Regions from separate parts of the Mesorhizobium sp. P2_F7 genome, predicted to be linked through region 3. Evidence: predicted binding sites of a transcription regulator. Region 3 holds the regulator's gene; each other region holds the start of a gene.

Region 1 (7,324 bases), on a different contig from region 3:
CAAAGGAGTTTAAAATGGACGCAGAAGCAGCAAAGTACATCGGCGCCGGTATCGCTTGCCTCGGCATGGGCGGCGCGGGCATTGGCCTCGGCAACATCTTCGGCAGCTACCTGGCGGGCGCCCTGCGCAATCCGTCGGCCGCCGATGGCCAGTTCGGCCGCCTGATTTTCGGCTTCGCCGTGACCGAAGCTCTGGGCATTTTCTCGCTTCTCATCGCGCTCCTCGCCCTGTTCGGCTGAGCACTCGAGAAGATTGGACAGGCCGGCCGCTACCCTGCGGCCATGCCTGATATCAGGGGATAGTCCATGTTCGTGACATCTGCCTTTGCGCAAGAGTCCGCACCCGCCGCTGAAGGCGCTCATACCGGCACGGAAGGCGACACGCATTCCGGTACCGGCGTGCCCGCTGAGGCGCACGGCACGTTCCCGCCATTTGATCCGGCGACGTTCCCGTCGCAGCTTCTGTGGCTGGCGATCACGTTCGGGCTGTTCTACCTGTTCCTGAAGAAGGTGGTGATGCCGCGCCTTGGCGGCATCATCGACGTGCGCAGCGATCGCATCACGCAGGACCTCGACCAGGCCGCCAGGCTGAAGGGCGAGGCTGACGCTGCCGTTGCTGCTTACGAGCAGGAATTGGCGGAAGCCAAGGCCAAGGCCAATGCGATCGGCCAGCAGGCCAACGACGCCGCCAAGGCCGAAGCCGAAACTGCCCGCAAGAAGGTCGAGGCCGCGCTCGACAAAAAGCTCGGCGAGGCCGAGGCCAGCATCGCTTCCATCAAGGCCAACGCCATGAAGGAAGTCGGCACGATCGCCGAGGACACCGCTTCGGCCATCGTCGATGCGCTTGTCGGCGGCAAGGCCAGCAAGGCCGAGATCGCGGCGGCCGTCAAATCCGTGGCCCGGTGAGGAGCGCATCATGGACGCCACATCTCTCGCAACACTCTGGGCCACCGTCGCCCTGATCATTTTCCTCGGCGCCGCCGTCTACATCAAGGTACCGGGGCTGATCGCGAAGGCGCTCGACGCCCGTGCAGCCAAGATCAGCAACGAGCTTGATGAAGCCCGCAAGCTGCGCGAAGAGGCTCAGCAGCTGCTCGGCCAGTACCAGAAGAAGCGCAAGGAAGCCGAGCAGGAGGCCGCGGCAATTGTCGCCGCCGCCAAGCGCGAGGCCGAGATGCTTGCCGCTGAGGCGCACAAGAAGACCGAGGATTACGTCACCCGCCGCACCGCGCTTGCCGAGCAGAAGATCGGCCAGGCCGAGCGCGAGGCCGTCGCCGAAGTGCGCGCCAGTGCCGTCGACATCGCCGTCGAGGCAGCGCGTGCGCTGCTGGCAGTCAAGGTCGATGCCAAGGCCGGCGCCGACCTGTTCAAATCCGCGCTGCAGGATGTGAAGGCCAAGCTGAACTGAGCGGGATTTGAATCGCAGACATGAAGCCGCCCGGGTGACCTGGCGGCTTTTTTGTTGTTGCGGCTATGGAGATTGGCGAAGGCGGTGGTGCGCGAAATCTCCCTCCTTGAGGGGGAGATGGCCGGCAGGCCAGAGGGGGTCGCCGCGCGTCAGGCGCTGGCCTTCTTCGCTGAAAAATGGCGTGGCGCCCGGTCGGACCGACCCCCTCTGTCGCCTTTGGCAACATCTCCCCCTCAAGGGGGGAGATTAGCTGTCCAACACAAGACCCTCTTCTTCCACCACCTCAACCCCACCCAGCCGAAACGGCGCAAACGACGCTCGGTGCAGCCGTGCCACCGGCCCATGCGCTTCAATCGCGGTGCGATGCCTCACCGTGGCGTAGCCCATATGGACCTCGAACCCGTAGCGCTCGTGGTGCCTGCCGCAGCCGCACATCATGCGGTCGCGCATGACCTTGGCGACGATCGAGGCGGCGGCGATAGACTGCGAGCGCTGGTCGCCCTTGATCAGCGCGCGGCCCTCGCAGAGGAGACCCGGCGGCACGTCGCGGCCGTCGGCCAGTGCCAGCTTTGCCTGGATCGGCAGGCCGGCAAGTGCTCGGCGCATCGCCTCCAGGCTGGCCTTGAGGATGTTGCTGCCGTCAATGCCTTCGGCGCTCACCGAGGCCATCGACACGCCGAGCGCGGAACCGAGGATTTTCAGGAACAGCGCCTCGCGCTGCAAATGGTTGAGCCGCTTGGAATCGTCGAGCCCGTCGGGAATGTTGGCGGGATCGAGGATCACGGCTGCCGCCACCACCGGTCCGGCCAGCGGACCGCGACCGGCCTCGTCCATGCCCGCCACAGGCCACAGACCTTCGGCCATCGCCTTCGTCTCGAAGGAGAAGTCGGGCTTCTCGACGATTTCGAAAAGAAGCGGAGAATCGGAACGCGCGCGAGCCATGTTGCGGCGAGGTTCGCATCGGCTCCGATTCTCCGCAAGTCCCTCCAGGGTCGAGTGGGGCAAGACCGGGAGGGCACCGTCTGCAGGCCGGGGGACAGGCCGGACGGGATACTTGGGTCTCCTGCCCGGCCGACGACGCCGGGCAGGAGAGGGATCTTCACAGCAGCATCAGCTGCTCGGTCGCATTGGCGGCGGCGACGAACTGGTCGGTCCTGAGCGTGCGCCGCTCGGCATTGAGGCCGAGCCGCTTGGCCGTGATCTCGAAGCGCCGGCCGATCTGCCAGGCATAGGGTCCGGCGCCTTTCATGCGCTTGCCCCACTCCGAATCGTAATCCTTGCCGTCGCGCATCGACCGGATCAGCGACATCACATGCCGGTAGCGGTCGGGATAGTGGCGCAGCAGCCAGTCCTTGAAGATCGGCGCCACCTCCAGCGGCAGGCGCAGGATGACATAGCCGGCCTCGCGGGCGCCGGCGGCGCAGGCCGAATCGAGGATACGTTCCATCTCCTGGTCGGTCAGGCCGGGGATGATCGGTGCCACCATGACCGAGGTCGGAATGCCTGCATCCGAAAGCTGCCTTATCGCCTCCAGCCGCTTGGTCGGCGTCGACGCGCGCGGCTCCATGGTGCGCGCCAGCATGCGGTCCATCGTCGTCACCGACAGCGCCACCTTGGCCAACCCGCGCTCGGCCATGCGCGACAATATATCGATGTCGCGCGTCACCAGAGCGGACTTGGTGACGATGCCGACCGGATGGCCGCGCGCCTCCAGCACTTCGAGGATCTCGCGCATGATCCGGTACTGCTTCTCGATCGGCTGGTAAGGATCGGTGTTGGTGCCGATGGCGATAGTACGCGGCTGATAGCCGTCCTTCGACAGTTCCTTGTCGAGCAGCCGCGCCGCATCCGGCTTGGCAAACAGCTTCGATTCGAAATCCAGCCCTGGCGACAGGCCCATGAAGGAATGCGTCGGCCGTGCGAAACAATAGACGCAGCCATGCTCGCAGCCGCGATAGGGATTGATCGAACGGTCGAAGGAAATGTCGGGCGATTCGTTGCGGGTGATGATGGTGCGCGGCTTCTCGACCTGCACTTCGGTCTTGAACGGCGGCAGTTCCTCCAGCGAATTCCAGCCATCGTCGAACACATGCCGGCTGACCGGCTCGAAACGGCCGGACGGGTTGATCCCAGCCGAACGGCCGCGGTTGCGGTCCGGGCGCACGCGCATGCCGCTCTGTTCGATCATTGCATTGGCCATCTCGGCTCGACCTGCTCCGAAGGCTGCAATGTCCGCACGCACGATATGTTCCATCTTGGCCCTCTCCCAGGGACTATCTGCCGGCTGTCGATTCGGTCTGTTCATGAAAATAATCCTATTTTCCCGATGAGAACAAAGCAAGAACTTTTTTTGTTGTGCAATGCAAAACTGGCGCTTCGCGAGGCTTTCCGCTATTCGGCTAAAATGCTCAGCGTTCTCATCGAAACCCGTGATGACGAAGAGGGCCTTGCCCGCACGCTCGCCTCGCTGATCGGCGGCGCGGTGGAGGGCGTGGTGCGCGATGTCATCGTCTGCGACACCGGCTCGACCGACCAGACGCATCGGGTCGCCGACCACGCCGGCTGCCACTTCGTTGCCGGTGGCATTGCCGCCGGGATCCGGCAGGCGAAGGGCGACTGGCTGCTGTTGCTGGAACCTGGCGCGCGGCTTTCGGAAGGCTGGATCGACGACGTTGTCGCCCACACGGCGCGGCAAACCATGCCGGCGCGCTTTTCCCGTTCGCGCGGCAGCCGCACACCGTTCCTGGCGCGGGTTCTCCAGGGAAACCGGGCGCTGGCCGAAGGTCTGGTCATCAGCAAGCGGCAGGCTTCGTCCCTGGCGAAAAGCGCCCGTAGCGCCGAGGCCATCGCTCGCGGCCTGGCGACGAAGAGGCTCAATGCCGAGATCTGGGTGGCGCCGCCCAAGTAAGGTGCTTTTGCTCGGCCGTTCGCGGGCGCCCGAAGCGTTGCCCATTCATTAGCCCGCGTGAATTTTGCAGGTGCGTTGCCTGTTGTGCATTGCACAAAATATTACGCGGGGGTAGCATTCCCCTCAGTGCGGGACAATTGGGTTTGGGTATTGCCGGAGCGGTGAGCAACCGACGCTGTGTCGGCTTCCGTTCATACCTGAGGACCCCGATGAACCTTTCGACCGCTGACAAATCAGGCGCCGCCAGCCTGGAAGCTATCGCTCGCAATGGCAGCCTGCTCCGCCGCATCGCTGTGCGCATCCCGACCTATCTCAAGGATATGCGCGAGAATCCAGCCTGGCTGCCGATGTTCATGCTTGCCCGCACCATGCCGGCGCGCAAGCTGCACTGGCTGGGCGCCAGAGCCGCGCGCCCGGCGCAGAGTGTCGGAGCGACGATGTTCAGGGGCGTCGAGCTCAAGTCGATCGTCGAAACGCTGCGCACCGATGGGTTGTTCTCAGGCCTGGTCCTGCCGCAGGCAGTCCATGAGGAGATCGCCAGCTTCGCACAGAGCACGCCATGCTTCGGCAATTTCGATCGCCGGCTCGAATTCATGCCTGGGGATCATGCCGGGGCCGAGAAGCGTTTCGGCCGCTCGCTGCTCAGCGGTCACTATTTCGAGCGCATCCTCGGCTGCAAGGCGGCACTTGCCATCCAGAACGATCCGTTGCTGCTCGACATTGCCCAGAACTATCTGGGCGGGCAGGCCAAGCTGATCACCACGCGCGTCTGGTGGAGCTTTCCGACCGGCGAGGCCTCCGATGCCGACAAGAACCTCGCCTCGCTCGGCAAATACCATTTCGATCTCGACGACTGGCGGATGCTGAAATTCTTCTTCTACCTGAAGCCTTGCGATGCCGGGACCGGTCCGCATGTCTATGTCAAAGGCAGCCACAACAGGCGCAGTCTAAAACACCAGCTGACGCTGCTGGTCGGCCATCCGGCCGAAGAGGTGCTCAAGGTCTATGGCGACGACAGCCCGGTCACGCTGACCGGCGAGGCCGGTCTCGGCTTTGTCGAGGACCCATTCGGCTTCCACATGGGCACCGTGCCGTCGCGCACGCCGCGGCTGATGATGGAGGTCGGCTTCGGCGTGTCGCCGCCCTCGCGCCGCCGCTTCCACGGCGAACCGGTCATCCGGTGATCCTGATCTCCACCGGCATCCAGCGCGCCTGCCGCCGGGCGATACGGCCTTCGCGGTTTTCGGCATCGTAATCCATTGGGACCGGCTCGCGGCTGAACCGCGGCCGGTCGTCCAGCGCGTTGACGATGACGATCGCTCGTGCCTCGTCGCCGTCGGTGGTCACAGCCGCGACATAGACGCCGCAGTCCCGGCAGATGAGATAGTCGGCGGTGCGCAAGCCGAACCGGTATCGGTGCAATCGCGCCTCGTCCTCGACCGAGACGATCAATCGCCCCTGCGGATCGGCGGCAGCGCGCGAGCCATGCCGGACGCAGAAAGCGCATTGGCAGGCGCGGATTTCTATCTCGGCAGGTTCGATGTCGGTTTCGAATGTCAGGTGAATGTTGCCGCAATGACAGCCGCCGCGATGTGCGTTCATTGTGTCTTTCCGCCTTGAAGACCTCGCGGCAGATTACGCCTTGGGTCGCTCGCAGGAAATGACCCTTCGAAGGCGCAAGCAGCGTTTTGCCTGACAAAGGCAGCGCTGAACCGCTATCCGCCTTGCTTTACGAACCGGCCTTGCCGCGCCGCAAATGCTCATTTAGGCGTGGCATGATCTCGACGAAGTTGCAGGGCATGTGGCGGTAGTCGAGTTGCGGCTTCAGGATGCCGTCCCAGGCATCCTTGCAGGCGCCGGGTGAGCCTGGCAGCACGAAGACGAAGGTGGCGTTGACGACACCGCCGGTCGCCCGGCTCTGCACCGTCGAGGTGCCGATCTTGTCGTAGGAAATGCGGTGGAACACTTCGGAAAAGCCGTCCATGCGCTTTTCGAAAATCGGCTCCAGCGCCTCCGGCGTCACGTCGCGGCCGGTGAAGCCGGTGCCGCCGGTGGTGATGACGACATCGATCTCTTTGTCTCGCGACCACGCTAGGACCGTATCGCGGATTCTGTCGCGGTCGTCGGTGACGATGTCGCGGTCGGCCAGCACATGGCCGGCCTCGGCGATGCGGTCGGCCAGCGTCTGGCCGGATTTGTCGTCGGCCAGGCTGCGCGTATCGGAAACCGTCAGCACTGCGATGCGCACCGGGATGAAGGGGCGGCTCTCGTCAATTTTGGCCATCGGTTCCCTCCGAAGCGATGCTTCGCGTCGCGGCGACAAACCAGTCCGGTTCGCGGCTGCGGATCTCGGCGGCGGCGCGCTTGGCGACATTGCCGGTCTCGAACAGCCCGAAGCACGTCGCGCCGGACCCCGACATGCGCGAAAATCCTGACCCGGCCCGGTTCAGCAGGGAAAGCGCTCTGCCGATGGGCGGCTGGATCGCCTGCGCAGCGGCCTCGAGATCGTTGCGGGTGATCTCCAGCCAGTTGCGGACGCTGTGGAAGTCGAATGCGCGCGGCAGCGGCGGCAGCGCTTCATTGTCGCGTCTATCGAGCGCCTTGAACACATCGGGCGTTGAGACTTCGACGCTGGGATTGACCAGCACCAGGGCCAGCGCGGGAAAATCCGGCACCAGCGACAGCTCGTCGCCGACACCGCGCGCGACCAGCGGTTTTGCCGCAAGGCACATCGGCACATCGGCGCCGAGCGTGAGACCAATCCGCGCCAGGTCGGCTTCGCCGATGTCGAGCCCCCATGTCCGGACAAGACCGCGCATCACCGCCGCCGCGTCGCTCGAGCCGCCGCCGACGCCCGAGGCGACCGGCAGGTTCTTTTCCAGCCGGATGGCAACCGGAGGCGTGCTCTGCAGGCCTGCCTGCCTGCGCAGCGCCTCGCGCGCCTTCACCACCAGATTGCTGTCGTCTATCGGTACAGAAGTCGCGTAGCGGCCCGCTACGGAGAACCGG
Region 2 (7,324 bases), on a different contig from region 3:
GCTTGCGCATGCCGTTTACCAGTCGCGTCGTCTCCGTTTTGTCGGGCGCGCGATCGGCAGCGACGATTTCGACGCCGATCATCAGGCCGGCGCCGCGCACGTCGCCGATTTGAGGATACCGGGCGCTGAGTGCCGCCAGCCGCAACCGAAGCGCATCACCCATCTGGCGGGCATTATCCATCAGCCTTTCGGATTGGATCGTCTCCAGAACCGCCATGGCGGCCGCGCAGGCGACGGCATTGCCGCCAAAAGTGTTGAAGTAACGTGCGTTAAGGCCGAACTCGCGAATGATTTGGGATTGCGCGGCAATGCCGGCGACCGGGAAGCCATTGCCCATCGGCTTGCCCATGGTGACCAGATCGGGGAGCACATTGTGGCGCTCGAAGCCCCACATCTGCGTGCCGGTGCGGCCAAAGCCCGACTGGACCTCATCGGCGATGTAGAGACCGCCGGCCGCGCGTATCTTTTGCGCCGCCGCGGCGAGGAAATTGCGCGGCTCCGCGAATATGCCGTCGCTGGTGAATATGGAATCGACGATGAGCGCCGCCGGCTTGATGCCGCGCGCGACCATCGCATCCAGCGCCACATCGACGCCGTTCAGGAAAATGGCGGCGGCTTCCGCGCCAAGGCGATAATTGTCGGGCGCCGGAACCTTGAAGACATGCGCGCCGAGCGGCACGTTCGGACTCAGCGACGGCGAGAACTGCGACACTGCGTCGGTTATCCCGTGATAGGCCGTCTCGGTGACGATCACCCCGGTGCCGCCGGTCTGGTATTTCGCGACCCTGTAGGCCAGGTCGTTGGCTTCGCTGCCGGAGCAGGTGAACATGACATTGTCGATGGCCGGCGGAAACGTCGCCAAGAGCCGCTCGGAATAGTCGAGGATCTCATCCTGGAGGTAGCGCGTGTGGGTGGCGAGAACCGAGGCTTGCCGGGCTATCGCCTGCGCCACGGCAGGATGCGAATGGCCGAGCGAAGATACGTTGTTATAGGCATCGAGATATTTCTCGCCTCCGGGCGAAAACAGCCAGACGCCCTCGCCGCGCGAAACATGGATCGGCTCCTGGTACATCAGCCGGTACGCGGTGCCGAGGACGCGTTCACGCCTTTCGACCAGCGCGTGCATGGTCTGCGGGAGCGGCGAGCTTCCGGGAATGAAGGCATTGGCCATGCTGGTATCGCGCGCGCTGCTCATTTCATGCCTTTCCACAGACGCCGTTGATCCAGGCGCGCTTCTCATCCCTCGACTGGCCGAGCAGCGCCGACAGCCCCGCCTGGGCGTTGGGCCTGTTGCGAAGGATATAGTGCTTGTTGTCGGGATGCGAACTCGCCCGCCACGACGCGACCAGCACGGTCGTGGCCATGCGCGAGGCGATGAGAAAGGGCACCAGCGCGATCTCGGCATCGGTGAGCTTCAGCCGCCGGTGATAGCTCGCAATGAACTCCTCCAGCGGAAGCAGCGAGCCTCTGGCGTCGGAGAAATGGTAACTGGCGGCGACCGCGACGTCATTGACGAGCGGCGCGTGGATGATGTCGCCGAAATCGATGAGGCCGGCCACCGCCTCATTGTTGGTCTGGTCCATCAGCACATTGTAGAAATTGAGGTCGTTGTAGATGATTTGCGCTCGCAGGCTGGGAATTTCCGGCGCAACGACATCGGCGAAGTCGCGGATGGCGCGCTCGGCCAAGCCGCGCAGGGCCTCATCCTCGACAGTGCCGAGCAGCGGCTCCAGCCTTGGCAGATCCATGCTGTTCCACGGCAGGCTGTGGCTCTGCGCGGGATGGGAGAAGTTCTGAAGCCCGATATCGAGCTCGGCGAGCAGGGTTCCCAGATTTTGCCGCACGCCACGCGTTCTGGGTAGCGCATGGAGCGGCACGCCCGAGAGGTAGCTCAGCAGCCGAACCACGCTGGTGCGGCCTTCCCGCAGCGCGATCGGTGGCTCGACGCTGCCGTCCAGCGCCGGCACGATGCGTGGAACGCGAAGGCTTGGCCGCGTTGCCTCGAGATGAAGCAGCGCGCTCGTCTGGAGATTGGTGACGGCGGGCTCTTCCGCGGGATTTGATATCTTCAAGACATATTTCGCACCGTCCAGCGTGGTCAGCAGGAAATTCATGTCGCGCTCGGCAGTCAGCACCTGGGCTTGCGCGCTGACGCCGAAGACATCAAGACCGATCTGCTCGGCCTCGTCGGCAAGCGTCGCTGGCGCTTTCGAGGAAAGCGGGCCCTCAAGGTCGGGGATGGAAATCATTCTTGGATCGAACCTGGACATTGGAAAGCGCCAAGACGCGCGGTGGCGAGAGGTACATCCGTTTCCGATTCCCTGGTCGCTATGCCTACAGGCGAATATCGTTTGGCAGCATCATCGCCGCTGTTTCCACGAGCGATGCCAAGCGCCGCGGCGGGTGAACACTGCGAGATCCCCGCGCGAAGCGATACCGCGTGCCGCCAACACATGTTCCTGTAATGTTCTTGCCTAAGCCTGAAATCTGTGGTTGTCTTGTGCCAGCATCGCTCGCGGCCTGAACATAAGGCCAGGGTGAGCCGTCATGAGGGGCTCAAGACAAACATGGTGGCGCGGGTTCGCACGGTTGCTTTCCAGGGCATCGAGGCCGTGCCGGTCGATGTCCAGGTGATGATCGCGCCAGGCAAGGTCGGCATGCAGATCGTCGGCCTGGCCGACAAGGCGGTGGCCGAAAGCCGCGAGCGGGTGCAGGCGGCGCTGCATGCGTCAGGCCTGTCGATGCCGTCCAAGAAGGTGACGGTCAACCTCGCTCCGGCCGATTTGCCCAAGGAAGGCAGTCATTACGACCTGCCGATCGCGCTCGGCCTGATGGCGGCGCTGGGCGCCATTCCGGGCGACATGCTCGCCTCCTATGTCGTGCTCGGCGAATTGTCGCTCGACGGCACCATTGCCGCGGTTGCCGGTGCGCTTCCGGCGGCGATCGGCGCCAACGCAGAGGGAAAGGGCCTGATCTGCCCATTCGGCTGCGGGCCGGAAGCGGCCTGGGCGGGCAAGGATTTCGACATATTGGCGCCGCGCAGCCTGATTGCGATTGCCAATCATTTTCGCGGCACGCAAGTCCTGTCACGGCCCGAGCCCGGCATCCATGTCTCGGCGCGCGACCTGCCCGACCTCTGCGACATCAAGGGCCAGGAGAGCGCCAAGCGAGCGCTGGAAGTGGCGGCAGCCGGCGGCCACAACCTGCTGATGGTCGGCCCGCCAGGCTCGGGAAAATCGATGCTGGCACAAAGGCTGCCGTCGATCCTGCCGCCGCTGGCGCCGAAGGAGCTTCTGGAAGTCTCGATGATCGCTTCGGTGGCGGGCGAGCTCGGCGAAGGCAAGCTGACCGATCGGCGGCCGTTCCGCGCGCCACATCATTCGGCCTCGATGGCGGCGATGGTCGGCGGCGGCTTGCGGGTGCGGCCGGGCGAGGTCTCGCTCGCCCATCACGGCGTGCTGTTCCTCGACGAGTTTCCGGAATTTTCGCCGCAGACTCTGGACGCGCTGCGCCAGCCGCTGGAGACCGGCGACTGCATGATCGCGCGCGCCAACCACCGCGTTACCTATCCGGCGCGCATCCAGCTGGTGGCGGCGATGAACCCGTGCCGCTGCGGCATGGCGGGCGAACCGGGCTATCGCTGCCTGCGCGGCGAGCGCTGCCGCACCGACTACCAGGCGCGCATCTCGGGCCCACTGCTCGACCGCATCGATCTCAGGATCGAAGTGCCGGCAGTGTCGGCCGCCGACCTGATCCGGCCGGATCGGGCGGAGAAAAGCGCAGCGGTTGCGCTGCGCGTCGCGCGAGCGCGGACCATCCAGCGCGAGCGTTTCGAGCGGCTCAGCGTCACCAGCGCGACGACCAACGCGCATTGCTCGCCTTCGATCATCGAAGACATCGCCGTGCCGGATGCAGCCGGCCTGTCGCTGCTGAAGGACGCCAGCGAAAAACTCGGCTTTTCCGCACGCGCCTATCACCGGGTGCTGAAAGTGGCGCGCACGCTCGCCGACCTCGACGCCAGCGAAACCGTCGGCCGCATCCATCTGGCCGAGGCGATTTCCTATCGCATGATGTCGGAGCGCGTGGCGCAGGCGGCGTAACGGCGCCGCACATCTCAATGTGCGACCTGCACACGCTGGCCAGCGAGTGCCGCACTTCGTTTACTGGACGCCGCATCAGGCGTAGCGTGTACAAACCAGGATTAGCCGGCATGGAAGCAAATAAACCGACCCAGACGGCAAACGGTCGCGTAGGCGCATCGCTCGCCGCCGGCGGGCTCGTAGCCGCCGCCGTCAGCCTGCTCGTTGGCCTAACACTCTGGGCGCTGATCGGCCATGACGCATGGTGGATTCATCCAGCGGCGACTGGAACAGGCTGCTACTTGGGAATTATGAGCTACAACCGGCTGAGGAATAGAGCGTAGCCCAGATTATCCCCATTGAGAGCCAATGGGCGTTGTTTATTCTCTTCAGCCTCGCTCTTTCGCCTTCAGCTCCAGCCGCCGTGCATGCAGCACCGGCTCGGTGTAGCCGTTCGGCTGCTCGCGTCCCCTAAACACCAGGTCGCAGGCAGCCTGGAAGGCGATGGAGCCTTCGAAGTCGGCGGCCATCGGCCGGTAGAGCGGGTCGCCGACATTCTGCAGGTCGACGATTGCCGCCATGCGGCGCAGCGAATCCATCACCTGGATCTGCGAGCAGACCTTGTGGTGCAGCCAGTTGGCGATGTGCTGCGAGGAGATGCGCAGCGTGGCGCGGTCTTCCATCAGGCCGACATCGTTGATGTCAGGCACTTTCGAGCAGCCGACGCCCTGGTCGATCCAACGCACGACATAGCCCAGAATGCCTTGCGCATTGTTGTCGAGCTCGCGCTGGATCTCGTCCGGTGTCCAGTTCGGCCGCACAGCCACCGGCACCGACAAGATGTCGTCGAGCTTGGCCTTCGGCCGGCTCTTCAGCGCCGCCTGGACCGCATGAACATCAACCTTGTGATAGTGGGTAGCGTGCAGCGTGGCGGCCGTCGGCGACGGCACCCAGGCGGTGTTGGCGCCGGCCCTGGGATGGGCGATCTTCTGTTCCAGCATCGCCGCCATCAAATCCGGCATCGCCCACATGCCCTTACCGATCTGGGCGTGGCCGGCCAGCCCGCATTCGAGCCCGGTGTCGACATTCCACGCCTCATAGGCGGAGATCCAGGCGGCCTGCTTCATGTCGCCTTTACGGATCATCGGGCCGGCTTCCATCGACGTGTGGATCTCGTCGCCGGTGCGGTCGAGGAAGCCGGTGTTGATGAACACCACGCGCTCCTTCGCCGCGCGGATCGCCTCCTTGAGGTTGACGGTGGTCCGCCGCTCCTCGTCCATGATGCCCATCTTGATGGTATTTCTGGCCATGCCGAGCAGCGCCTCGACGCTGTCGAAAATCTCGACGGCGAACGCGACTTCCTCAGGCCCGTGCATCTTCGGCTTCACCACATACATCGAGCCGGCGCGGGAATTGGCGCGGCGCCCCTTAGGCCCGACATCGTGCAGGGCAATAAGCGCCGTCAGCGCCGCATCCATGATGCCTTCCGGCACCTCGTTGCCGTCGCGGTCGAGGATCGCCGGATTGGTCATCAGGTGGCCGACGTTTCTGACCAGCATCAGCGAGCGACCGGGTAGGCTCAGCGCATCACCATTCGGCGCTGTCCAGGCGCGGTCAGGATTGAGCTTGCGGACAAAAGACTTGCCGCCCTTGCTGATTTCCTCCGCCAGGTCGCCCTTCATCAGGCCGAGCCAGTTGCGGTAGACCACGACCTTGTCCTCGGCATCGACCGCCGCAACCGAATCCTCGCAGTCCTGGATGGTGGTCAGCGCCGATTCCAGCACGATGTCGGCAATGCCGGCCGGATCGGTGCGGCCGATCTGGTTGGCCCGGTCGATCCGGATTTCGATGTGCAGGCCGTTCTGGCTGAGCAGGATGGCTTCCGGGTTGGCGGCGTCGCCACGATAGCCGGCAAACTGTTTCGGATTGGCCAGCGTGGTGCCGCCGGCGCCGGCGCCAAGCCGCAAGATGTTGCCCTGGACTGTAAGCCCGTTGACGCCAGCCCATTTGCCGGAGGTGAGCGGCACGGAGTCGTCGAGAAAGCTCTTCGCCCAGGCAACCACTTTGGCGCCACGCACGGGGTTGAAGCTTTTGCCCTTTTCGGCCCCGCCGGTTTCGGGGATGGCATCGGTGCCGTAAAGCGCATCGTAGAGCGAACCCCAGCGCGCATTGGCGGCGTTGAGCGCATAGCGCGCATTCATCACCGGCACCACCAGCTGCGGCCCGGCGACGACGGCGATTTCGGGGTCGACATTGTCCGTGCTGACGCTGAAGGCCGGGCCTTCCGGCACGAGATAGCCGATCTCCCTGAGGAAGCTCTTGTAAGCCTCCATGTCGATCGGCGCGCCATTGGCGCGGTACCAGGCGTCGATCTGTTCCTGCATGGCGTTGCGCTTGGCCAGCAGCGCCCGGTTCTTCGGGGCGAGATCATGGACGATGGACGAGAAGCCGTTCCAGAAGGCGTCAGCCGCGATACCGGTTCCAGGCAGCGCTTCGCCGGTGACAAAGTCATGCAGTTCCCGGGCAATCCGCAATCCGGCGATCTCGACGCGATCGGTCATCAGGGCTTCTCCAGATGAAAGGCTTTGCGGCCTTTGGCATGTCAGGGGTGAGGGGTCAATTCAGCTTAGGGTGAAGGTGGGGAGAATCGCGGCCGGCGGAGCTGCTAATCTCCCCCCTCGAGGGGGAGATGGCCGGCAGGCCAGAGGGGGCCCTAGCGCACAAAGCGCCAACGTCATTTCGGCGCTTCACGCGCGACGACCCCCTCTGTCGCCTTTGGCGACATCTCCCCCTCGAGGGGGGAGATTACCGCTACACCGCAATCCTCGGCCGTCCCGAAGCCACCGCAACCACATGCGCCTCAATGAACATGCGCTGGCTCTCAACCGTAGAAACCTTGAACTCTGTCGCGACCTCGATCTCAGCATTGTCGGTGCCGGCATCCCTCGCCCGCTCGGCCACAATCGCCCGCACATCCGCCTCCGCCGCAGCGATCGCTTTGGCCTCGTCGGTGAAGTCGCGCACCGTTTGCCCCGACGCGAGTCGAAACAAGCCTTCCTTGGGCTGGCTGACGCGGGCTTCGGCGGAGACGCGGACCTGGCCAACGACCGCGCCGAGTGCGTTGGCGACGTCCGTATCCTCCGGCACCACGCACTCATTGCCGACCAGCTCGGCCAAGCCGGCATAGTGCAGCGGCGCCGAGGCGCCGAGGCCGATGACCGGGCGGTCGAGCGCGACGCTCAGGC
Region 3 (7,324 bases):
GACCGCACGCCTCTCTTCGGCCATTGAGAACGCCCGCGAAAACATAGCCGACCACATCAGGAGCAAGATCGGTGGCGCCGAAGGCGAGATTGCCGCAGCGCTGATCGTCGGCGTGCGCGCCGGCATTCCGGACGAGGTCAACGAGGCGATGCGGCGCACCGGCATCTACCACATCATCTCCATTTCCGGCCTGCACATGGCGCTGGTTGCCGGCACCATCATGGCGTTGCTGCGCGGCGCCTTCGCGTTGTTTCCTGATTTCTCCTCGCGTCGGCCGGTCAAGAAATATGCCGCCGCCGCAGCGCTTGTCTCCATCGCCGCCTACCTCGTCATTTCAGGCATCGTGGTTGCCGCCGAGCGCAGCTTCATCATGCTGGCGGTCATGCTGGTCGCGGTGCTGTTCGATCGCGCAGCACTCACCATGCGCAACCTGGCGATCTCGGCCATCGCCGTCATCCTGGTGTCGCCGCATGAGGTGGTCGGCCCAAGCTTTCAGATGTCGTTTGCGGCCACCGCCGCCCTGGTCGGCGCCTATGCCGGCTGGGCCGACTACCGCGCCGACAGGGTGAGAACGCCGCCTGCGAGGCGCTCTTTCGTCAGCTTCCTGTCGCGAAAAGTCCTGCTGGCCATGGGCGGCCTCGCCATGACCTCGATTATCGCTGGAAGTGCCACGGCGCTGTTTGCCATCTGGCATTTCCAGCGCGTGTCACCGCTCAGTCTGCTCGCCAATCTGGCCGTGATGCCGATTGTATCGTTAATCGTCATGCCCTTTGCCGTCCTCAGCGCGCTGGCGATGCCATTCGGCGCCGATGGGCCGTTCCTCTATGTGATGGGCAAGGGTCTGGCAGCGATGATCGCCATCTCCGCCTGGATTTCAGAGCGTTCGCCGGTCGATGCCGTCGGGTTGATCTCCATCCGCTCGGTGCTGCTGGTGGCCGTCGCCCTCGTCATCGCCACCATGGCCACCACATGGCTTCGGCTGGCGGCCGTGCCTTTCGCGCTGGCTGGCCTGTTGACGGTGCCGCAGGTACGCACGCCCGATGTGCTCATCTCCGAGGATGCGCATCTGGTGGCCGTGCCGATCGGAGGCGGCGAGCTAGCCCTCAATCGCGAACGCTCCAACGAATTCACCACTGACAACTGGAAACGCGCGCTAAGGGCGGAAACCATTATCCCGCCTGAGATTTTCGAGGCAACGGATACGCGGTTCGATCTCGATCCGCTCGACCTGCCGCCCGGCTCGCCCTTCTACTGCACAGGTGATCTCTGCATTGCCCGGCACCCGGCCGGAGCCATCATCGCGCTGGCAAAAGACCGCAAGACAGCCCGACCGGCCTGCGCTTTCGCGAGCCTGATCGTCATTGAGGACGCCACCGCCTACAATCCGTGTCGCGACCCGCTGGTGCTGGTCGTGACCAAGAAGCAGCTTGCCCGCGACGGCAGTGCCGCCGTCTTCTTCGATCCGCAATCGGCCGCGACAACGCCAGCCATACGTTTCGCCGTCGACAAGCCCTATCGTCCCTGGCACGAGCAACGCCGCTTCTCACGCGAAGCACGCGGCCTGCCACCCTACAAGGAGCGCGAAAAGTACAAAACTAAGCCGGCTCAGTAGCGCCGGATCAGCCCGACAAGCTTGCCCTGCACCTTGACCCTGTCTGGCCCGAAGATGCGGGTTTCATAGGCCGGGTTTGCGGCTTCCAGCGCGATGGAGGCGCCCTTGCGGCGAAAGCGTTTCAGCGTCGCTTCCTCTTCGTCGACCAACGCCACGATGATCTCGCCGGGGCTGGCGGTGTCGGCATTGCGGATGATGACCGTGTCGCCGTCGAAAATGCCGGCCTCGATCATCGAGTCGCCCTTGACCTCGAGCGCGTAATGTTCGCCGCCCATGATCATGTCCGGCGGCACCGAGATCGAATGGGTCTGGTGCTGGATGGCGTCGATCGGCACGCCTGCGGCGATGCGGCCCATCACCGGGATGGACACCGCGGAAACCGCGTCGTCATTGCCGGCCGACATCGAACGCGACGATGAGGCCGGCTTGATCTGACGGCCGAGACCGCTTTGCCCCACACCGCCCTGGCCAGAACCGCCTTGTCCGAGACTGCCCTGGATGACGCTTGGCGAGAACTTCTTCGCCGCATTGAGGCCGGGTGCGATCGAGTCGGGCAGCCGCAGCACTTCCAGTGCGCGCGCCCGGTTCGGCAGCCGGCGAATGAAACCGCGCTCCTCAAGCGCCGTGATCAGGCGGTGAATGCCGGACTTGGACGCGAGGTCGAGCGCTTCCTTCATCTCATCGAAAGACGGCGGGATTCCGCTCTCCTTCAGGCGTTCATGGATGAACATCAGAAGTTCATGTTGCTTGCGCGTCAGCATCGCGGCCCCCACGGGTTCTGAAACCAGAATCGGAAAAAACAAACCCAGAACAAACACTATCTGTTCCAGTTGTGTTCCGCAACCTTTTAAAGTTTAATGAATGCGTTGACGTTTTGTTCAGCGTAACGTTCCGCACCGCGATCGGCGCCCGCGCTGGTTTGCCGGCAACGGGGTGAAACGCCGGTAGCCTGGGCCATCGGGCCAATTCATGCCTTGCCAGATCGCTGCCGCTTTTTCGGGCGGGGCTGCGCCGCATCCGTCGCCGCGCCCGGTTCACTCTGGGCATAGACTTGCAGCGTGTAGCCGATGTGAACGCTCATCAGCGTTTTTGCGCCCTCAGTGTCGCGGTCAAGGGCTGCTTCCATCAGTGCGGTGTGGTGTTCGATCGCCACGGCGTCGCGCAGCGCCTCCATGGCCTTCTGGTGTCCGTCCTCGCGGCCGGCGGCCGCGCGCAGCGTCGGGGCCAGGCCGAGAAAGCGGTGGTGGCGATGCAGTTGATCGGAGATCGTCGCGTTGAAACGCAGCAGCCAGCTGGATGTCGCGGCACTGAGCAGTGCCGCGTGGAAGGCATCATGTTTTTCGTACCACGCATCGACGGCCTCATCCGAGGGATCATCGAGAACGGACCCGCAGCGTGAGAGGCGGTAGTGGGCGGCAACGACCGTGTCTTCCCATTGACGGTCGCCCTTTTCGATCGATTCCACCAGCAAGGGCAGTTCGACCACCAATCGCGCACGCGTCAGGTCTTCGAGCTCGGCTCGGGACACGGGAGCGACCGCAAACCCACGGTTGCTGATGGCGGTCACAAGCCGTTCGGCTTCCAGTCGTGACAGTGCCTCGCGCAGCGGCGTCCAGCCGATGCCATAGATGCCGCTCAGCGTGCTCAGCTTCAACGGCGCAGCAGGCGCCAGCCGGGTCGCAAGAATATCGCGCCTGAGCAGCCGATAGGCCGTTTCCGTTTTCGAGGACTGCTCGTCATTCAATATCGTGACCCATCAGTCAGATTGCTCGGCTGATGATTATATATCAAAGCCTTCCATCACGTAAATTATATATAATGTTTGACAGCTCCAGGAGGACCCCTCAAGATCGCCGGCATGTTTGGGCGGACAGGCTCCGCCGAATGCTGTTGTTCATGGAGGAGCGCCGGATCATGAGCATGACACCCGATCTCGCTGCAATCGAAGCGATGGATGCCGCCGATCCGCTGCGTTCCATGCGTGAACGCTTTGTCTTGCCGCAGGGCGTGATCTATCTCGACGGCAATTCGCTGGGTGCCGCGTCACCGGCCGTCTTCAGCGAATTGCAGCAGGCCGCCACGCAGGAATGGGCGCAGGATCTCATTCGCGCCTGGAACACTGCCGGCTGGTTCAACATGCCGGTGGAACTCGGCGATCAGCTCGGACGACTGATCGGCGCGGCTGAGGGGCAGACGGTGGTCTGCGACACGACCTCGATCAACATCTACAAGCTGCTGCACGCGGCCCTCGGCATGCGGCCGGACCGCCCGGTCATCGTTGCCGAGGGCGACAGTTTCCCGACCGACCTCTATATGGCCGAAGGCGTCGCATCGACCCGGCCGGGAACGCGGCTGCGGCTGGAGGGCGTCGACGCGCCTGCAATCGAGGATCTGATCGACGACAGCGTCGCCGTCATCCTGGTCAACCACGTCAACTACAAATCCGGCCAGTTGCGCGACATGGCGGCGCTGACGCGCAAGGCGCATGACGCCGGAGCGCTGATCATCTGGGATCTCTGCCACACCGCCGGCGCCTTGCCGGTCGAACTTGACAGTGCCAATGCCGATTTCGCCGTCGGCTGCACCTACAAATACCTCAATGGCGGCCCGGGCTCGCCGGCCTTCATCTACGCGGCCGAACGCCACCATGGCGATGTCCATCAGCCGCTCAGCGGCTGGTGGGGCCATGCGCGGCCCTTTGCCTTCGAGCAGGGCTTTGCCGTCGGCAGCGGCATCCGCCGCTTCCTGTGCGGAACGCAGCCGGTGCTGTCAATGCGGGCGCTCAAGGGGGCGCTCGATATCTGGAACGATGTCGACATGGCGCTGGTGCGCAAAAAGAGCATCGCGCTGACCGACCTGTTCATCCAGCTCGTCGAAGCCAGATGCGGCGCCTACGGGCTTGAACTGGAAAGTCCTCGTGACGGCAGCCAGCGCGGCAGCCAGGTGTCGTTCCTTCATCCGCATGGCTATCAGGTGATGCGCGCCCTGATCGAGCGCGGTGTGATCGGCGATTTCCGCGCGCCGTCTACCATCCGCTTCGGCTTCACGCCGCTCTATGTCGGCTATGGCGATGTCTGGCAGGCGGTCGACGTGCTGGAGGATATTCTGCGCACCGGCACCTGGCAGGACGCCCGCTTCGCGGTGAAGACCGCGGTTACCTGAAGCCGGCGCAAGTCCAGGAAAATTCTGACGCTGTTTTCCCGGGAAAAGTGCGTAGCGCTTCCCGTCGGGAATTGCGCGGAAACAAAGAGCTCAGAGCCGGGTGCGAACTGTCCAGAGCTCCGGAAACAGCACGACCTCCAGCATCTTCTTCAGATAGGAGGCGCCTGAGGTGCCGCCGGTGCCGCGCTTCAAACCGATGATGCGTTCCACCGTGGTGACGTGGTTGAAGCGCCAGCGGCGGAAGTAATCCTCGAAGTCGACCAGCTTTTCCGCCAGTTCGTAGAGCATCCAGTAGCGCTGCGGGTCGCGGTAGACGGTTTGCCAGGCAACCAGCACCTCTTCGTTCTCGACGCGTGTCTCGCGCCAGTCCGTGCGCGTGGCGTCGGCGCCGATGTCGAAGCCGTTGCGCGCCAAAAGCAGCAGCGCCTCGTCATAGAGCGACGGCGTGGCCAGGATCGCTTCCAGCCTGTCAGTGAGATCGGGCCGGTGCTTGTGTGGGCCAAGCATGGCGAGGTTGCGGTTGCCAGCCATGAATTCGATGGCGCGGTATTGCCAGGACTGGAAGCCCGAGGATTGGCCGAGCGCGTCGCGAAACTCGGTATATTCGCTGGGCGTCATCGTACGCAGCACGTCCCAAGCATTGTTGAGCTGCTCGAAGATGCGCGCGACGCGCGACAGCATCTTGAAGCTCGGTTCGAGGCGGTCGGCGCGGATCGAGCGGATCGCGGCGCCGATCTCGTGCAAGGCGAGCTTCATCCACAATTCCGATGTCTGATGCTGGATGATAAACAGCATCTCGTCATGGGCCGAAGACAGCGGCGCCTGCGCGTCGAGCACCTGCTCCAGGTGCAGATAATCGCTGTAAGACATCCGCTCCTTGAACGACATCTGCGCGCCATCGGACGCCGGATCGTAGGGCTGGCTCAATTGCTCTTCTCCGCCCGCAACCGGAAGCGCTGGATTTTGCCTGTCTGGGTTTTGGGCAAGGCGTCGATGAATTTTACCGAACGCGGATATTTGTAGGGCGCGATCGTTGCCTTGACGTGGTCCTGCAGGCGTTTGACGGTCAATGCGTCCGGCGAAACACCTTGCACCAGAACGATATGCGCCTCGACGATCTGGCCGCGCTCGCTGTCCTCGGCGCCGGTCACCGCGCATTCGGCGACGTCGGGATGCGAAAGCAACGCTGCTTCGACCTCGGGACCGGCAATGTTGTAGCCGGCGCTGACGATCATGTCGTCGGAGCGCGCGGCGAAGTGGAAGAAACCGTCTTCGTCCTGGGTGAAGGTGTCGCCGGTGAGGTTCCAGCCGTCACGGACGTATTCCTTCTGCCTGGCGTCGGCCATGTAGCGGCAGCCGGTCGGGCCGCGCACCGCCAGCCGGCCTGTCGAACCGCGCGGCAGCTCCCGCATCTCGTCATCGACGATGCGTGCCTGATAGCCGCCGACGGCTTTGCCGGTGGAGGCCGGCTTCATGTCGCCGAAGCGGTTGGAGATGAAGATATGCAGCATCTCGGTGGCACCTATGCCATCGAGAATCGGCTTGCCGGTCTTCTGCGTCCATTCCTCGAAGACAGGCGCCGGCAGCGTCTCGCCGGCCGAAACCGCGACGCGCAGCGAGGATAGGTCGGCACCGTCATCCATGGCCTTGAGCATGGCCCGGTAGGCGGTCGGAGCGGTAAAGGAAATGGTCGCCCTGTAGGTCTCGATGATGTGGATCATGTTGGGCGGCGTCGCCTGTTCCAGCAGCGTCGCCGCGGCGCCAAAGCGCAGCGGGAAGATGGCGAGCCCACCAAGGCCGAAGGTAAAGGCAAGGGGCGGCGAGCCGACGAAAATATCGTCCGGCGTCACCTCCAGGATTTCGCGGGCGTAGGCGTCGGCGATGATCAGCAGGTCGCGGTGGAAATGCATCGTCGCCTTCGGCACTCCGGTGGTGCCGGAGGTGAAGCCGAGCAGGGCGACGTCGTCGCGGCCGGTGTTGACGGCGGTGAAGGTGACCGGCTTGTCGAGGGCGGCGCGGTCGAGTTCGGCGTCATGGTTGGCGGTGCCGTCGAAGCCGATGACCTGCTTGAGATACGCACTGCCCTTGGCGCAGGCGGTCATCTCGTCCATCAGCCTTGTATCGCAAAGCGCGATTGTGATTTCCGCCTTGTCGACGATCTTGGCGAGTTCGCCGGCACGCAACATCGGCATGGTGTTGACGACCACCGCGCCCACCTTGGTGGCGGCAAGCCAGCAGGCGACCATGGCCGGGTTGTTGGCAGAGCGGATCAGCACCCGGTTGCCCGGCTTGACGCCATAATTCTCGACCAGCGCATGGGCGAGCCTGTTGGTCCAGTCGGACAGTTCCTTGTAGGTGCGGCGGCGGCCATTGCCGATCAGCGCGGTGTGGTCGCCAAAGCCCTTTTCGACCAGCCTGTCGGTCAATTCGACGCCGGCATTTATGTGATCGGGATAGTGGAAGCCGTCGAGCAAAAACTCCGGCCACTGATCCGGCGGCGGCAGGTTGTCGCGCGTGAATGTGTCGATATGCGCTGATGGCCCAAGCATT
Region 4 (7,324 bases), on a different contig from region 3:
TGGCGACTATCTGCTCGCACTCAAGGGAAACCGCCGACACTGGCTTGCCCGCGCCAATCGTCATCTGGCCGAGACTACCCCTGCCATCGCGCAGCAGACCCAAACCAGCCATGGTCGCAGTGAATGGCGCCACCTCACCAGAGCCCATTGGCAGATCGAGAACGGCCTGCATTGGATGCTCGATGTTCATCTGGATGAGGACCTCAGCCGCGCCCGCAAAGACAACGCCCCTGCCAACACCGCGCTCCTAAACCGTCTCGCCAGGAACATCCTCCAACTCGCCGATGCAGACAAAGTCCCCATCAGCCATCGCATCAAGAAATGCGCTTGGAATGACGACTATCTCATCAACGCTCTAAGCCATATGCGATAGCCCTGCCCGCAAGGGGGAGATCGGCAGCTTCGCCGTCCCGCCTACTTCACAGCCCCTTCATAAACATCAGCCTTGAACCCAACCAAAATCGTATCCCCAACCTCCAGCACCGGTCGCTTGATCATCGTCGGGTTGGCCAGCATCAGCTTCCTGGCTTTCTTCTCGTCGAGCCCAGCCTTGTCCTTGTCCGGCAGCTCGCGGAAGGTCGTGCTGCCCTTGTTGAGCAGCTTTTCCCAACCGACCTTGCCGACCCAGCCATCCAGCTTGCCGGCGTCGATCCCCTCGGCCCTGTAGTCGTGGAAGCGGTAGGGCACATCGTGGCCCTCCAGCCAGGTGCGCGCCTTCCTGATCGTGTCGCAGGTGGTGATGCCGTACATGGTGATGGTCAAAACGCGCTTCCCTTGGCTGACAGTCGAATCCGCGAGACAACCTAAAACCGCCCTTCCCGCTTTGCCAGTATCGCGAGCGCCACCAGCGCATTTTTAGGGGCTTGCCAATACTAAGGAAATTTCCTAAGTGTTTGCGAAATCGGTAGAGGAAAAGCCATGGCAAGGATCGTTGTATCGGAGTTGATGTCCATCGATGGCGTGACCGAAGCGCCGGGCGGCGAGCCAGGCTTCCGGCACACCAACTGGGTCGGCAAGCGCCACGAGGCCGGCATGATCGACTACAAATTCCAGGAGGTGCTGGACCATGAAGCGCTGCTGATCGGCCGGGTGACCTATGAAAGCTTCTCCAGCGGCTGGCCGACCTACAAGGGACCATTCGCCGACCGGATGAACGGCATGCCGAAATACGTCGTCTCCTCGACGCTGAGAAATCCGGCATGGAACAACACCACCGTGCTGCAAGGCGAGCCGATCGCCGCGATCCGCAAGCTCAAATGGGAGATGAGAGGCGATATCGTCATCGGCGGCAGCCGCATGCTGGTCAATGCGCTCAAGCAGCACGATCTCGTCGACGAATACCGGCTGATGGTGTTCCCCGTCATCCTCGGCAGCGGCGCGCAATTGTTCGATCGGACCGAGGACGCGACCGATCTCAAGCTTGTCGACACGCGGTCCTTCGGCAACGGCGCCGTGGTGCTCACCTATCATGTGGAGCGCGGGTCATGATGGCCGGTCTGCAAACCGCAACGCCCAGCCCTCCGCAGATCGATGGCATTTTCCGCGCGCTGGCCGACCCGACGCGGCGGCGCGTGGTCGAGCGGCTGAACCGCAGCCCGGCCTCCGTCAGCGAGCTGGCGCAGCCTTTCGGAATGGCGCTGCCGTCCTTCATCGAGCACCTCAAGGTGCTGGAAGGCTGCGGGCTGGTGCGATCGGAAAAGATCGGCCGCACCAGGACCTACCAGTTGGCGCCCGAGCCGCTGCAGCTTGCCGAAAACTGGCTGGCCGAACAGCGCACGCTGTGGGAGCGGCGCCTCGATCAATTCGACGCCTATGTGATGAGCCTCAAGGAGCAGGAAAAGTGAGCTATCCCTTCAAGCCCGACCCGAGACTGGATCTGACGCTGGAGCGCAAGCTCGACGCGCCGCGCGAACTCTTGTGGCGCGCCATGACGGTGCCGGAGCACGTCAAGCAATGGTTCACCCCAAAACCCTGGCTGGTCACCGATTGCGAAATCGATCTCAGGCCAGGCGGGCTGTTCCGCACCCGCATGCAGTCGCCCGACGGGACAGAGGTCAACGACCGTCGTTGCTGCTATCTTGACATCGTGGAGAACGAGCGGCTGGTGTGGACGGATGCGCTGCTGCCGGGCTACCGGCCGTCAGGCGAGCCCTTCATCACTGCGGTGATTTCGCTTCGTCCGGACGGCAAAGGCACGCGCTACACGGCCACCGCCATCCACCGCGACGCGGCCACCCGCGACAATCATGAAGAGATGGGTTTCTTCGACGGCTGGGGCACGGTGGCCGGCCAACTGGCGCAGTACGTGAAGACGATTTGAGCTTGTCGCAGGCGGCCAGGAACGTTGTCCTGGCCGCCTTGGTTAAATCATGCAAGCGAGCCGGAAGCCGACGGTATCCCGCTCTCAGTAATAGAAGCGCTCTTCTGTGATCTTGCCGTCCTTGACCGTGTATACGCCAACCTCGTCCATCGTGGCACGCTCGCCTGTCGCCTTGGGCGTTATGTCGAACTTGAAGCGCAATGCGAACTGGTCGCCGTTGACATAGGGGCCCTCGATCGAGCCGCCATGCACTTCATTGTTGGCTTGCCACCACTCGCCCTTTTGCCTGAGTGCCTCGTTGATGGGCGGTATCTCGCCAAGCTACGCACATGGGACACGACTAACGCCATCAATGGTGCGCCTGATCCCGTTTTGCGTCTGGGTCGGCAAGATGCTAACGTGGAGGGGTCACCTCGGGCGGATGCATATGGGGCCAAGTGACCGCCCATCCATTGTCAAATCTCGATACCTTTCCCTTCTCCCAGGGTCTGCGATGTTTGTCTTCCGCAGCGGAACAGCCACCATGCGTCGCCGTTGGCCAGAAGGCATCCTGGCAATTTCGCTGTGCGTCAGCTGGGCTCTGATGCTCGGGATGTCGCTTTCGCATGATGTAGTTTACCAGATGTGGGTCGCCCGACAGTTGATCGGCGGGACTAAACTCTATGGCGAGATTGTCGAGCTGAATCCTCCGCTTTGGTTCTGGATGGCGGTTCCGATTGAGCGCATGGCTCAAATTCTCGGCGCAACCGCCGGCGCTGCGGTCGTGACAGCAGTCACGGCGTTCGCGGCGCTCGCCTTGACGACCCTTGCCGCCACATCGGATGACACAACCGGCCGAAGAATGGTCCTGTTGAGTGCGGCGGGTCTTTCGATGCTGCTCATCCCGCTGGCCGACTTCGGGCAACGCGAGCAGTTGGCGCTCATCGGGGCATTGCCATATGCCTTTCTCATTGCGCGGCGGGCGGACGGCGCCGTGGTGTCTTTGAAGACAGCCGCGACTGCCGGTGCCCTGGCTGCAGCCGGCTTCGCTCTGAAGCACTATTTTGTCGTGGTGCCGATCCTACTGGAGCTCTGGCTCATATTCCGGCTGCGACGGGCTTGGAGACTTTTCCGACCCGAAACGTTGGTGTTGGGAGCCGCCGCCTCGGCCTATGCGGTAGCGATATTGGTCTTTGCGCAAGAATACCTCCGAACGATCTTGCCTATGCTTGCAGCGGCCTACGACGGCTACAACAGTTCACTCCAAGCGCAACTGTTCACGCCGCGCATTATTTTCTGGGGCCTCGCGGCGATCGTCATCGCTTGCCTCCGGAAGCGGGCACCATCTGAATCGATTGCGGCAGGCTTGGCGGCCATTGGATTTGCCCTCGCATATTTCGCACAGCAGAAAGGATTTCGGTATCATACGGTGCCGGTGACCGGGCTGGCTTTCTTCGCGCTTTGCGCAATGCTGAACATGCATGAACGCACAATCGCCGCGGCGATCCGACAAACCGCGATCATAGTCGTTGGATCAATACCAATTCTCCTTGCCGTTTTTGTAGGCCCATACAGAAATTCCAATGAAGAACCAGTCCTGGCTCTACTTCACGCGGTCCCGCCCGGCTCTCCGGTGATCATGCTCACTGCAACTCCAAGCAACATCTGGCCCATGATCGAGAACCAAGGCCTCGTCTGGCCTTCGAGGCACTTCAGCTTCTGGATGACGATCGTGATGGCGAAGCAGTTGAAAGCGACCGGCCGGCTGACGCCTACGCTGCAGGCAATGGCCGATAAAGTTCGAACTGAAACGGCCGACGATCTCATGTGCAATCCACCTGACGTGATCCTTGTGGATGATCTGAGCAGGTCAAAGGCCGGGGCTTTCGATCTCGTCGCGTTCTTCAGCGAGAATGAAGCGTTCCGCGCGATATTCTCCCATTATGCCAGACGCGAATCGGCGGCGAATTTCACTGCATACGCAAAACAGGGGAACTGGCAGCCCGAAAACAAACCGGCCCTATGCCGAAATCTATTTTAGCTAGTTGTTTGATCTTGAGGAGATCGCGCATTGTGAGAGCGTCGCCTTGATCAGTTCGACGTCTATGTAGTGAGCCTCAGTTGCCGATTAGCTGGCGCAGTATGTGAAGACGATTTGAGCTTTTCGCCTGGCGGCCAGGACGGTGTCCCAGCCGCCAAATCACGCGAGCGAGCCGGAAGCCGGCGGCATTCCGGCTTAGAGCAATTCCAGGAAAAGTGTGATCGGTTTTCCGTCCGGAATTGTGTAAAACAAAGGGATAGAGCGGTTCGCCGTTTCCGTGAAACGGTGAAACGCCCTAGTAGTAAAAGCGCTCTTCGGTGATCTTGCCGTTCTTGACCGTGTACACGCCAACCTCGTCCATGGTGACACGCTCGCCGGTCTCCTTGGGCGTTATGTCGAACTTGAAGCGTAATGCGAACTGGTCGCCGTTGACATAGGGGCCCTCGATCGAGCCGCCATGCACTTCATTGTTCGCTTGCCACCATTCGCCCTTCTGCCTGATGGCCTCCTTGCCATGGACGATTGCCATTGGCCCCTCCATGGCTTCGTAGCTGGCGATGTCGTCGGCATTGTATTTTTCACCAGCACCCAGGTGATCGCCCTGCTGGAGCAGCTCGGTGAAATCCTTGGCAATATCTGCGATGGTCATTTGTGTTCCTCCTGTTCAGACGCACTGCAAGTAGGGAAGTCTTCGCTGGCCCGCCACCTTTGCCCGCACGGCAGCTGACAGAGTGTGTCAGGACGATGGATATAGCACAGCTATGTGACGACGATTTGGGCCATCACATTGCCGGCTGGGCATCGTCTTGGCCGGTCAATTGCCAACGCTCGACAACCTCGTATCGGCCTTGTCCCAGGACGCTGTGGATCAGTACAAAATCGCGCACGGTCCAACCAATGGGATCAATGGGCCGTTCGCGAACGCTGGGGACACGCGCCTTGTCACGCAACAGCGTGACATGAGGTTCGAACGAGTTTCCGACGAAGGGCTTAAACGGGCTGTCGGTGATGATAGCAGCCAAGCCGCGCCAGAACGCCTGAGCTTCGGGAGCGCCGTCCTCGGCGCGCAGAACCAGTGCGCCACCGCCAAAGGCCGACAGACGATCAAAACCGACACGGAAAGGCTTTGCTTTGACCATCGAGCCGACAAGACAAGCGGCTTCGACCAGCTCTTCCGGCAATCCGTCATGATCGCCAAGGCTAACCCAGGAGATATGCAAGAGATCTTTGGGAAGAAGAAACTTTTCTCGCAATCCCGACTCTCGACACCATTGCGCGGTCTGGGATGCAATCGATGCTGCTATCGCGCCTTCCACGAGAGCTGCAAAAAACAGCCGGTCATCCCGACGTCTATCCAACTCTTGCCAGCCAAAAGAAGTCTGGCCGTTTCCGGCGGTCCTGAATGCGGGTAGCTGGGTCATCCATGTTCCTCCTTGCGCAAGCCATCGCTGCCCGATCGCAGATTTTAGAACAAAGAGTGAACATAGCAAGCAGAAAATAGGCGCCGATGTGTTCCGCACCGGCGCCTGCATGCAAACCTTTGAGACTGGAGCTGTGGCCCGCCGCCTACGCCCCGTAGCCGATGATGCCCTTGACCTCGAGAAAATCGTGGATCGCCCAGTCGGCGTATTCGCGGCCGTTGCCGGACTGCTTGTAGCCGCCGAAGGGGGCGAACGTGTCCCATTCCGGATAGTTGATCGACACCTGGCCGGCGCGCAGTTGGCCGGCCACCTTGCGGGCGTGGTCGATATCGCCGGACTGCACATAGGCGGCGAGGCCATAGACCGTGTCGTTGGCAATCTTCACGGCGTCGTCATCGTCGCTGTAGGAAATGACCGACAGCACCGGGCCGAAGATTTCTTCCTTTTCGATGGTCATGCCGGGCGTAACGTGACCGAAGACGGTCGGGCGGACATAGTAGCCGCGGTTCAGATGCTCCGGCCGGCCGGGGCCGCCGGTGACCAGCGTCGCGCCTTCCTTGATGCCGGCCTCGATCAGCCGCTGGATCTTGTCGTACTGGATGCTGGAGACCACCGGGCCGAGCCTGGTGCCTTCCGAGCGCGGATCGCCGACATTGTGGGCTTCGGCGGCCTTCTTGGCGATGGCCAGCGCCTCGTCGTGGCGGGCGGCCGGCACCAGCATGCGAGTCGGCGCATCGCAGGACTGGCCGCTGTTGCCGAAGCAGCCCTCGACGCCCTTGCGCACTGCCGTCTCGAAGTCGGCATCCGCCAGCACGATGTTGGCCGACTTGCCGCCGAGCTCCTGCGCGACGCGCTTGACCGTCTCGGCCGCCGTCTTGGCGACGATGATGCCGGCGCGGGTGGAGCCGGTGAACGAGACCATGTCGACATCGGGATGGCCGGCCATGATCTGGCCGACATCGGGGCCATTGCCGTTGACCATGTTGTAGACGCCCTTCGGCACGCCCGCGGCCTGCATCACTTCCGAAAAGACGATGCCGCTGATCGGTGCGATTTCGGACGGCTTCAGCACCACGGTGCATCCGGCGGCAATCGCCGGCGCCACCTTGCAGACGATCTGGTTGAGCGGCCAGTTCCACGGCGTGATCAGCGCGCAGACGCCGATTGCTTCCTTGACCACCATGGTGCCGCCGCGCTTCTCCTGGAATTCATAGTCCTCCAGCGCCTTGATGGTGGCTTCCATATGCGCGCGGCCGGCCCAGGCCTGCGCTTCGCGTGCCCAGGTGATCGGCGCGCCCATTTCCTGGCTGACCGCCTGGGCGATGTCCTCATAGCGCTCATTGTAGACTTCGAGGATGCGCTTCAGAAGCTTCAGGCGCTCGGCCTTGCTGGTCTGCGAGAAGGATGGAAAGGCAGCCTTGGCGGCGGCCACCGCCTTGTCGACATCGGCCTTCGAGCCCAGAGAAATTTTGGTGTAGGCCTCTTCGGTCGAGGGGTCGATGACGTCGAGCATCGCCGGCACCACGGGCGCCACCCATTTGCCGTCGATGAAGAAATTGAGAT

The links. The regulator LexA, encoded in region 3, represses DNA repair genes until DNA is damaged. The targets are predictions, from matches to a motif close to TGTTCNNNNTGTGTTCNG.
Region 1: a site for LexA is predicted at 3,736-3,753, ahead of AC1DZ8_RS28625 (PA0069 family radical SAM protein). Genes of this name have one in related genera too.
Region 2: a site for LexA is predicted at 2,455-2,472, ahead of AC1DZ8_RS05045 (YifB family Mg chelatase-like AAA ATPase). Genes of this name have one in related genera too.
Region 4: a site for LexA is predicted at 5,807-5,824, ahead of AC1DZ8_RS21815 (2'-5' RNA ligase family protein). Genes of this name have one in related genera too.

What each region holds. Positions count from the first base shown of each region.
Region 1 covers NZ_JBFUFA010000013.1:145,417-152,740, reverse strand. Annotated here, with positions in the region: gene AC1DZ8_RS28645 (F0F1 ATP synthase subunit C) at 15-239, shown strand; gene AC1DZ8_RS28640 (F0F1 ATP synthase subunit B) at 306-905, shown strand; gene AC1DZ8_RS28635 (F0F1 ATP synthase subunit B) at 916-1,407, shown strand; gene AC1DZ8_RS28630 (ribonuclease HII) at 1,654-2,349, opposite strand; gene AC1DZ8_RS28625 (PA0069 family radical SAM protein) at 2,507-3,661, opposite strand; gene AC1DZ8_RS28620 (glycosyltransferase) at 3,812-4,315, shown strand; gene AC1DZ8_RS28615 (hypothetical protein) at 4,525-5,499, shown strand; gene AC1DZ8_RS28610 (GFA family protein) at 5,489-5,917, opposite strand; gene moaB (molybdenum cofactor biosynthesis protein B) at 6,045-6,599, opposite strand; gene AC1DZ8_RS28600 (4-(cytidine 5'-diphospho)-2-C-methyl-D-erythritol kinase) at 6,586-7,324, opposite strand, start outside.
Region 2 covers NZ_JBFUFA010000001.1:1,078,620-1,085,943, forward strand. Annotated here, with positions in the region: gene AC1DZ8_RS05035 (aspartate aminotransferase family protein) at 1-1,195, opposite strand, end outside; gene AC1DZ8_RS05040 (phosphotransferase) at 1,197-2,270, opposite strand; gene AC1DZ8_RS05045 (YifB family Mg chelatase-like AAA ATPase) at 2,568-4,100, shown strand; gene AC1DZ8_RS05050 (malate synthase G) at 4,469-6,640, opposite strand; gene AC1DZ8_RS05055 (hydantoinase/oxoprolinase N-terminal domain-containing protein) at 6,891-7,324, opposite strand, start outside.
Region 3 covers NZ_JBFUFA010000004.1:720,972-728,295, forward strand. Annotated here, with positions in the region: gene AC1DZ8_RS17670 (ComEC/Rec2 family competence protein) at 1-1,612, shown strand, start outside; gene lexA (transcriptional repressor LexA) at 1,606-2,373, opposite strand; gene AC1DZ8_RS17680 (GntR family transcriptional regulator) at 2,580-3,359, opposite strand; gene kynU (kynureninase) at 3,527-4,774, shown strand; gene kynA (tryptophan 2,3-dioxygenase) at 4,865-5,701, opposite strand; gene AC1DZ8_RS17695 (AMP-binding protein) at 5,698-7,323, opposite strand.
Region 4 covers NZ_JBFUFA010000006.1:297,451-304,774, reverse strand. Annotated here, with positions in the region: partial or broken gene AC1DZ8_RS21855 (ISAs1 family transposase) at 1-373, shown strand, start outside; gene AC1DZ8_RS21850 (ArsC family reductase) at 415-762, opposite strand; gene AC1DZ8_RS21845 (dihydrofolate reductase family protein) at 919-1,488, shown strand; gene AC1DZ8_RS21840 (ArsR/SmtB family transcription factor) at 1,485-1,844, shown strand; gene AC1DZ8_RS21835 (SRPBCC family protein) at 1,841-2,320, shown strand; gene AC1DZ8_RS21830 (SnoaL-like domain-containing protein) at 2,405-2,623, opposite strand; gene AC1DZ8_RS21825 (hypothetical protein) at 2,814-4,340, shown strand; gene AC1DZ8_RS21820 (SnoaL-like domain-containing protein) at 4,636-4,989, opposite strand; gene AC1DZ8_RS21815 (2'-5' RNA ligase family protein) at 5,123-5,761, opposite strand; gene AC1DZ8_RS21810 (aldehyde dehydrogenase family protein) at 5,907-7,324, opposite strand, start outside.